Regions from separate parts of the Leuconostoc sp. S50 genome, predicted to be linked through region 1. Evidence: riboswitches for the same ligand, from Rfam matches in the RefSeq annotation. Region 1 holds a riboswitch; each other region holds the start of a gene.
What was found. A riboswitch is a leader RNA that binds a small molecule or an ion and turns the genes downstream of it on or off. The one in region 1 is predicted to bind lysine.

Region 1 (3,191 bases):
TCAGTTGGTTTGGTTTGGGGATGATTTTGCATGATTATTTTCATACCAAAATTACTGATGATATGATAGACGAAGCTGAAAAAATGTCTTTACAAACATTTGGAACATCAGCTTACTTTAATCGTGCTGTCTGGGAAAAAGTTCGTGACTTAGGCTACTTTCCTGTTACTATCAAGGCATTACCTGAAGGCATGACTGTGCCAACGGGAAATGCGTTATTTACAATTGAAACGACAGCACCGTGGTTCGCCACAACGTTGAATGCTTTGGAAGTCATTTTAATGCATGTCTGGTATCCAACGACAATTGCCACTAACTCTATGGTGATTAAAAAACGTTTGCGGCCATTGTTTGAGCAGTCTGGTTCAGTTGATGATTTGTTTTTAGCAGTGAATGATTTTGGGCTGCGAGGCGCTACGAGTTTGGAATCTGGTAAACGCGGGGGTGCTGCGCATTTGTTACATTTTCAAGGATCTGATAATTTGGCGGCGTCGCAATACTTCGAGAACGTTTATGGTATTGCAGGTCGGGCTTTGTCTGTTTGGGCGACTGAACATTCGGTCGCAACTGCTTATGGTGATGGGCAAGGTGAATTCGATTACGTGAATGCGCAACTTGATCGTGCACCAGAAGATGCTGTTTTGTCGATCGTGATTGATTCTTATGATGCCATCAACTTTGTCAAAAATGTGATTGGCTCTGATTCAATTAAATCAAGAATTATGAAACGTTCAGGTAGAATAGTGTTGCGTCCTGATTCAGGTGATCCAGAACAGATTGATTTAGAGGTATTAAGGTGTTTGGGTGACATTTTTGGTACTGAAACAAACGATAAAGGCTATCGCGTGATTCAACATAATGTTGGTATCATCCAAGGTGACGGTATGAAAGCTGATACCATCGTATCACTTTATGAAAAGCTGATGGCAGAAGGGTGGTCAGCTGATAATTTGGTCGTTGGTTCTGGTGGTGGCTTGCTACAAGAAGGATTCACACGTGATACCGAACGGTTTGCTATTAAAGCCGCGTATGCCGAGAAATCTAACGGTGATCATCTCAACATTCAAAAAATGCCTAAAACTGATGTCTCAAAGGCATCAAAATCAGGACGTTTGAAAGTCATTCAGCGTGACCATAAAATCATCACTGTTTCGCAAAACGAACCTGGTGAAGATCTATTAGAGGTAGTCTACCATAATGGGATTGTATCACCAATTAATGGTGCGGACATATTGGCTCGCGCCAACAATCATGATTGAAAGGACTAATAACAAGTGGGATTAAACTATCATTTTAGTAAACAACCAAGTGATGACGATATGTCAGTCAAAGTCACCCGACTAGATGAAAAAGCCGCAGCACAAGCATGGCGTCAACGTGATAAACGTGATCATCAACCGATTAGTGAACCGGATACGGGTATGGTTGGTCGTGGCATTAAAGCATTAGGCACTGAATCAGCTATCGGAAAAGATGAAAGAAAAGCGCAAATGCAAGTTTTGTTTAATCAGGGGATGACTAGTTACATTGATTTAGCTTTTGAAATGAACTTAGCAGAATCAACAATAAGACGCTATGGTAAAGAGCTTGGGCTAACATTTATTGATCAAGAATTTTAATCATTATCTTGTTCACAAAATAAGGTTATAAGTTAAGATTAAAGACAAGTAAATAATTACCTTGACATTTTCTAATTTTCAAGGGATAATAGTCTAAATACTTATATATTTCACATAGAGGTTGCGATTGACATTGCGCCTGCCGGAGCTCTTGTAGGGGTTGATGGTAGGTTAGGGGACGTCGCCGAAATACGTTTTATCTACAAATGAAACGTGTTGGGCTAAGGGTTAAGAACCGTTAGACTGTCGCATACGTGCGGTGAGCTATGGCAACTGTCAAAATTGGTAAATTAAAAAGCCGTTAGACTGTAACCGTGAGGCTCAGACTAATGGCTTTTTATTGTGAATAAGGGGAAAGCATGAGTTATCCAACGAATACGAATCAGCATTTAACAATTGAAGACGTCGATACCATTGAATTAGCGCAAAAGTATGGCACACCGCTGTATGTTTATGATGTAAGTCATATCAGACAGACAATCCGTGCTTTTAAACAAGTATTTGAACAAGAAAAGATTCCATTTGTAATTAGTTATGCTGGAAAAGCATTTGCCACAAAAGCAATCTATCAAGTTGTCGCTCAGGAAGGCATTCATGCAGATGTGGTGTCTGGTGGTGAATTATATACAGCGCTAGCTGCTGGCTTCCCAGCAGCGCATTTAAGTTTTAATGGTAATAATAAAAGTTATGACGAATTGACATTTGCTGTTAAAGAAGGTGTCGGAACTATCATTGTCGATAATTTTTTAGAACTAAAATTACTTTCTGAAATTGCTGAAAAAAATGCCATTAAACAGGACATTCTGTTACGAATTTCGCCTGGCATTTCAGCACATACACACGAGTTTATCAGTACGGGTCAGCAAGATAGTAAATTTGGTTTTGATTTAATATCTGGGCAGGCGAAAGAAGCTTTTGATATTGCCATCAATGATGATCATTTAAACTTACGTGGTTTGCACGCACATATTGGGTCACAAATTTTTGATGTCACTGGTTTTGAACAAAACGCCGCGCTTCTTGCTGATACGGCTAATGCTTGGGGGTGGCAACCTGAAGTCATTAACGCCGGTGGTGGTTTTGGTATTAAATATACTGATGAGGATAAGCCGTTACCTGAAAGTGAATTTGCACAGGCTATTATCCGTGTATTGAAAGCAAAAGCTGCTGAATATGATTGGAAAATGCCAGAAATATGGATTGAACCTGGACGTTCAATTGTTGGACCAGCTGGAAAAACATTGTATACAATTGGCTCAAGAAAAGACATTCCTGATATTCGTCATTATTTGGCCGTTGATGGTGGTATGGGTGATAATATTCGACCGGCGTTATATCAAGCTAATTACACAGCCGTATTAGCCAATCAACCGAATGCTCAAACTGAAGAAGTCGTTCGGGTTGCTGGTAAATATTGCGAATCTGGTGATGTATTAGTCTGGCAACAAGCCTTACCGGCCACAAAACCAGGGGATATCTTAGCGGTAAATGCAACGGGTGCTTATGGTTATGCCATGGCCTCGAATTATAACCGCAATCCCAGACCAGCAGTAGTATTTGTCGAAAACGGCC
Region 2 (3,191 bases), on a different contig from region 1:
GAGCATGTCGTCTTTTAAATATGCGATTGAAGCACCAGATGAAGTCGCAATCACAGCGACAATACTGGCACCGATTGCGTAGTGAATAGGAATATTAAAACCAATCACTAGGATTGGTGTGACAATCATGCCACCTCCTAGGCCCAAAAGCGCCCCAAGGGTTCCGGCAAAAACACCAACCAATAGCATAATGATAATGGATAAAGTTAAAGCCAAGATTAAATTCCTACCACTTCACTGTTTTTTCAATAATTATATTCTACACAATGCTACAATTATTGTGTACGATAAGCAAACGTGTTTGTAGAATTTTAATAAATTGGGAGAGCGTTTACTTCGGCATGACGAGTGAACGGAAGTGTATTTGTGTTAATTCAACCTGATAAATTACGAAAATTATTGATTATTATTTTTGGTGTCGTTTTTATTGTCTTTTGCCTTGCAGTCAGGTTTAATGCTGTTTTGGTAGCTTTTGGAGATGATGCGGCTACGCTAGTGGTTCAAAATATGTTGCCACATTCTCTGCAAGCTTTGATAACAATAGGCCATCTATTTGCGCATTATTGGTTAGTCTTGCCATTTATCGCTTTGATGGCTGGTGTTCTTTATCTGGCGCAATACAAAATTGCAATGTGGTGGTTCATTATTTCACAAATAATGGGGATGTTAGTGTGTTTGATTGTTGCCATTGTAGTTGGTATCTCTTGGGATAGTGGGCTACAGTTACGTGACATGATGCCAAATTTATTGTTGGTATGGTGGTTGCAAGTCTTGTTCTTGGTGGTGGCGTTGATTTTACCGCGTTTACTGAAGTCAAGGCGACTGCAAATAATCATGAGTACGTTGATTGGTGCATTTTGGCTTTTCATGATGATTTCACTGATGCAAGCCAATAATATGCTATTATCAAGCGGCATTGGCGCTTTGCTATTTGGCTACTTTTGGTGGCAATTAAGCGCACAAATTTACCGCAAACGTGCTCGCCAGTGGCAACATGTTCTAAAAATTGACGGTCGGGTTTGATTGTGATATGCTTTTACTAATATATCAAAGAGGTTGCAATCAACATGAGTCGCATAACTGAGTCTGCCAAGACACTGATGTTATGTTAAAGGGGCGATTGCCGAAAATATCATCTGGCAATATGATATTTGGGCTGGTAATTAAGAGTTACTAGACTGTCGTAGTAATACGGTGCGCTTTGAAAAGTGATTACGAAAATGACTTTTTAAACCTCTTTCTGTGTGAGCAGGAAGAGGTTTTTTGTTGGGAATAGGAGAATTTTTATGTCTGAAGATAGTGGGCAAGTCAAACGAAATCTGAAAACACGTCATGTGTCGATGATTGCATTAGGCGGATCAATTGGTACAGGGTTGTTTGTCGCTTCGGGTGCTACAGTGGCACAGGCTGGTCCAATGGGCGCGATTGTTGCTTATTTAGCGATTGGCGTGATGGTTTATTTTTTGATGACCAGTTTGGGAGAAATGGCGACTTATGCACCAACCTCTGGTTCATTTTCCGATTATGCAGGTAAATATGTTGATCCCGCATTAGGATTTGCGATGGGTTGGAATTATTGGTTTAATTGGGCGATCACGCTGGCGGTTGATATTGTGGCTGTTGGATTAGTTGCCAAGTTTTGGTGGCCAAATACACCGGGTTGGATTTTTTCAGCCGTTGCTTTGGCATTCATCTTTTTGATTAATTTGTTCTCCGTTGGCGCTTTTGGTGAAGCTGAGTTTTGGTTGTCAATGATTAAAGTGATTACAATCATCGTCTTTTTGGTGGTCGGTGTGGCAACCATCTTTGGTGTTATTCATTCTGACGTCAATGTCATGAAAAACTTATCAGTTGGCAATCATGGCTTTGTTGGGGGACCACAAGCGATTTTGTCAGTCTTTGTCGTGGCAGGATTTTCTTTCCAAGGCACTGAATTAATTGGTATTACGGCTGGTGAGGCACAAGACCCTGATAAATCAGTGCCTAAGGCTATCAATCAGGTATTTTGGCGAATCTTATTGTTTTATATTTTAGCCATTTTTGTGATTTCAGCTTTGGTTTACTACCAAGATCCACGTTTGTTAAGTTCATCAACTGAAAATATTGCTGTATCACCATTTACAATTGTCTTCAAAAATGCGGGGATTGCTTTTGCTGCTAGTTTAATGAATGCTGTTATTTTGACATCGATTGTGTCATCGGCTAATTCGGGATCTTATGCATCCTCACGTATGTTGTTTGCTATGGCGCGTAAGGGTGAAGCCCCTAAGATTTTCGGCAAAGTGTCAAAACGTGGCGTGCCCGTGGCAGCGCTGGTATTGACGACGGCAATCGGTCTATTAGCGTTTATTTCTAATACTAAAGGTGGCTCGGTTGCCTATACTTGGCTCGTTAATGCCTCTGGATTGACTGGCTTTATTGCTTGGGTTGGAATTGCAATTTCGCATTATCGCTTCCGCCGCGCGTATGTCGCGCAAGGTAAAAGCCTGTCAGATTTGAAGTATCGGGCAAAGTGGTTCCCATTTGGACCACTGTTTGCTCTGGTTATCTCAATTGGGGTCATTATTGGTCAAGATCCAGAAAGCTTTACTAATTTGAATTGGGAAAAGATTGCAGTTACATACTTGTCGGTACCATTATTTGCCATTCTATATATTTGGTACAAAATTTCTCACAAAACAAAAGTGATTAAGTTAAAAGACGTCGACCTGTCACAACCAAAAAAATAAATATTTTTTGCAAACGTTAGCTGGTGTGGTACCATTTAACGTTTTTTTGTGCTCAAAATTCATTAAAAAGACATAGTTAAGTCTGAAAATATACTTTCTTTTTGTAAGTATGTATAATATATGAATAATATGTAAAATATGTGTTTATATATAGGCATAAAATATCATTAATGGTATTAGTAGTGATATATTTAGAGTAGAAAATTGACTAAACGAAAAGGAAGTTGATTATGAGCGCAAAATATGATAGTCGCAGCAGTCGACAAACTAATGAAGTAAAACGTTATAAAATGTATAAGTCTGGTCGGCAATGGATTACAGCTGGATTGTCAACGTTGATGGTTTTGACGGGGATGGCTCTCATTGATGACACTGATAAAGTTAGTGCGGACACAACGACTGGTAGTACCGCAATGGCGGCTTCAGCAGCAGCTAATCCAGCAAGTGCCGCTGACAACACAC
Region 3 (3,191 bases), on a different contig from region 1:
CGTCCCCACAGCACCCGTGGCACCTAAAATAGCGACATTATATGATTTTGTCATGATTTTCTCCTAATCTACTAAAATACGATGTATCCGTTCATGGAAACCTGTGGTAATTTCCCATGGTGCTAATTTGGCATATTGCGCGACATCTTCTACCGTGTTTTCTAAATCACCGTCCACGCCGATAAATGTTACTGTTGTGCCAAGTGGATATTCATGTGGCAACCGAATCATCAATTGATCCATGGCGATTTGTCCTACAATTGGTACATATTGTCCGTCAACAATCACATTAAAACCAGTTAATGAACGCAACCAACCATCTCCATAACCAATAGGAACTGTCCCAATCCACTCGTCTTCGGAAGTAGTATAAATATGAGAGTAACTAATGCCTTCTCCAGCTGGTAATTTTTTAACAAAATTCATCTGACTACGTAATGATAATACGGGCATCAAATCATGTCCATCAGCTAACTCACCACGAGATGGTTCAATACCATAAATCACAGTGCCAACTCGAACAACTTCATGTGGTACTTCATTTGGATGATATAATGCTGCACCAGAATTCGCTACATGATAATACTCAGGTTTTGGTAAACCGTCAGTCAAAGCATGCCAACGTTTGAGCTGCTTCTCAAAATAGCGAGTGTCAGATGAATCGGATTCAGCAAAATGGGTGCACAAACCGACATATTCGAATTTATCTGCATGTGCCTGTACAAAAGCAATTGCTTCGGCCACCTCAGAACGTTCTCGAAAACCAATGCGCCCCATTCCCGTATCTAGTCCCAAAGTTACTGGCAAACGCTGTTCACCACTCAAGTGTTGTGCTGCTGTTTTCAGCCAATCTATCGAGACAACTGTCGCCATAATATGTTGCACAGCCATTAATTCGGCGTACTCTGCTGGTGAAATGCCTAGAATCAAAATAGGAACTGTCAAACGTTGGTGTCGTAGCGCTAGCGCTTCATCAATGATAGCAACAGCAAGGCCGTACACACCACCGGCCACTGCAGCTTCAGCCATTGTATGCAAACCGTGACCATAACCATTTGATTTTACAGCTAGAAAAACTTTATCAGCACCAGAAGTAGCTTTAACCACTTCAATGTTATTTTTAACTGCCGCCAAAGAAATTGTCATTTCAGTTGGTCTTGTAATTGCTTCTACCATTAGTTCCTTTAAGTGCGTCCATTAAATCAATGTCGCACACTCGCCTTTCTATATAGAAAAAATCCACAGCACACAAACTAGTAGCCATGGATTCCAATTATATTGCAATCAACCACATAGCACCCCGCTTGCGCGACAGTTCGCCAGTTATTGACTAACGACCCAGCTAACTAACCTTACAGTACTAGTGCTTCGGCTATTTCCCCTTTGACTTGCTTCCTCGTATCTGTAAATACTCCACAAGCTACTGATGTCAATAGCAACCTCTATGATTTTTAAATTGTTATTATTGTATTCTAATTTTTCTTATTTGTCAAATGACCAATTTAAGTTCCGTTTAATATTTTTGAATTATGATATACTTAGTTTAGTGCGATATTAAGGATCATTTTATGCGTAAAATACTGATTATCTTTCTAGCCAGTTCTTTCATAGTAACGACAGCAAGCGCAAGTACCATTCAAAATCCAACCATTAGTTGGAAAAAAGTCATCAAGAAAACTGACAGTGACGCAACTGTTATTGCCAGTATTCGTGATTTATCCACCGGTAAAACTTATACCTATCGCAATAGTAAAACAAAAAAAATCATGATGGCGTCAACCATTAAGGTTTCCATTTTGGAAGCACTTATGATCCAAAAACAAAATGCTGGCGAAACCTTAACTGCTGATGAAAAAGAAAATGCAACACAAATGATTACTAATTCTGACAATGATGCTGCTACGGCATTATGGACAGAAATTGGTGGTGATGATGGTCTAAATAATTTTTGGCACAGCATTGATGTTAAAATCACACAGGCCACTTATTTCGGTGAAACAATGGCCACTGCTAGCCAACAAAATAAAATACTTGATCAACTATATAACAAAAATTCATTATTAAATACAACCTCAAAATCTTATATTTTATCCTTGATGAGTAATATTTCAGATACACAAGACTGGGGTGTTAGTACCGGCGCTAAAGATGTCGCTTTAAAAAATGGTTGGATGACAGATTACAACGCCGATAACGGCACTTGGATTGTCAACTCTAGCGGTATTATTGATGACAAATACATTTTAACAATTTATACAACAGGCAATAGTGATTACCAAACCGGAGTGACATTAGTCAATAAATTAAGCAAGGCTGCAAACAAACAGCAAAATAAAAAAGCAACAACCCCTACCAGTATTTGGGACAGGATAAAAGCGTTACTAGTTTGATTAGCAACTCAATTCCTCGTATAATAGATTTAACAACTATGAAGAAATGATGGAAATTATGACACAACTTGTAACTGCAAACGAAATGCAACAAATTGATCAATACACGATTGATGTCATTGGCATGCCACAAGATGTTTTAATTGAACGTGCTGCCATTGCTGTAGTTGATGTCATTGGTGCTGGCCACTTTGATCTCAATCATGTTCTGGTATTGGCTGGGTTAGGCAATAATGGCGCTGACGGCGTTGCCATTGCGCGATTACTCTATGCACAGGGCATTAACGTTTCGCTACAATTTGTGGGCAACGTTAATCGGGCCAAAGATAGTGTCAAACGACAGCTGTCTATTATTGAGGCCTACGGTGTTGTTCGCTCTGAAAAAAGTGACTTCAACGAAGCAACGTTGATTATTGATGCTATTTTTGGTGTCGGCCTTAATAATGATTTACCAGAAGGTCTGCAAAAAATGATTAAGGCAGCCAATCATATTGAAAAACCGGTTATTGCTGTCGACGTTCCCACAGGGGTCGATGCAACTACCGGCGAGGTCAGAGGAGCAGCATTAAAAGCCCATACAACAGTTACCTTTGGTTTTAAAAAAGTCGGCCTAACAAAACGCGTAGGTGGCTACCTGTCTGGTGATACTATCGTGAAAGATGTTGGTATGCTTGTACCTGATGATTTTGAATTTAGTCTGCCAACAATGCAGGCCACAGTAACCGAGAACGCAACGATTTAAATATTACAAAAAAGCTACCTATTAGGTGGCTTTTTTTGTTATCATTTGCTATTTATGAT

Region 2: another riboswitch for lysine. It lies ahead of IAE53_RS03880 (amino acid permease); the one in region 1 lies ahead of lysA (diaminopimelate decarboxylase).
Region 3: another riboswitch for lysine. It lies ahead of alr (alanine racemase); the one in region 1 lies ahead of lysA (diaminopimelate decarboxylase).

The regions. Positions count from the first base shown of each region.
Region 1 covers NZ_JACVUE010000001.1:337,689-340,879, forward strand. Annotated here, with positions in the region: gene IAE53_RS01575 (nicotinate phosphoribosyltransferase) at 1-1,259, shown strand, start outside; gene IAE53_RS01580 (hypothetical protein) at 1,275-1,619, shown strand; lysine riboswitch at 1,727-1,894, shown strand; gene lysA (diaminopimelate decarboxylase) at 1,979-3,191, shown strand, end outside.
Region 2 covers NZ_JACVUE010000003.1:4,941-8,131, reverse strand. Annotated here, with positions in the region: gene IAE53_RS03890 (sulfite exporter TauE/SafE family protein) at 1-189, opposite strand, end outside; gene IAE53_RS03885 (phospholipid phosphatase) at 349-1,023, shown strand; lysine riboswitch at 1,043-1,210, shown strand; gene IAE53_RS03880 (amino acid permease) at 1,287-2,729, shown strand; partial or broken gene IAE53_RS03875 (KxYKxGKxW signal peptide domain-containing protein) at 2,960-3,191, shown strand, end outside.
Region 3 covers NZ_JACVUE010000003.1:95,235-98,425, forward strand. Annotated here, with positions in the region: gene IAE53_RS04335 (aspartate-semialdehyde dehydrogenase) at 1-54, opposite strand, end outside; gene alr (alanine racemase) at 64-1,176, opposite strand; lysine riboswitch at 1,286-1,453, opposite strand; gene IAE53_RS04345 (serine hydrolase) at 1,569-2,390, shown strand; gene IAE53_RS04350 (NAD(P)H-hydrate epimerase) at 2,449-3,132, shown strand; gene rlmH (23S rRNA (pseudouridine(1915)-N(3))-methyltransferase RlmH) at 3,181-3,191, opposite strand, start outside.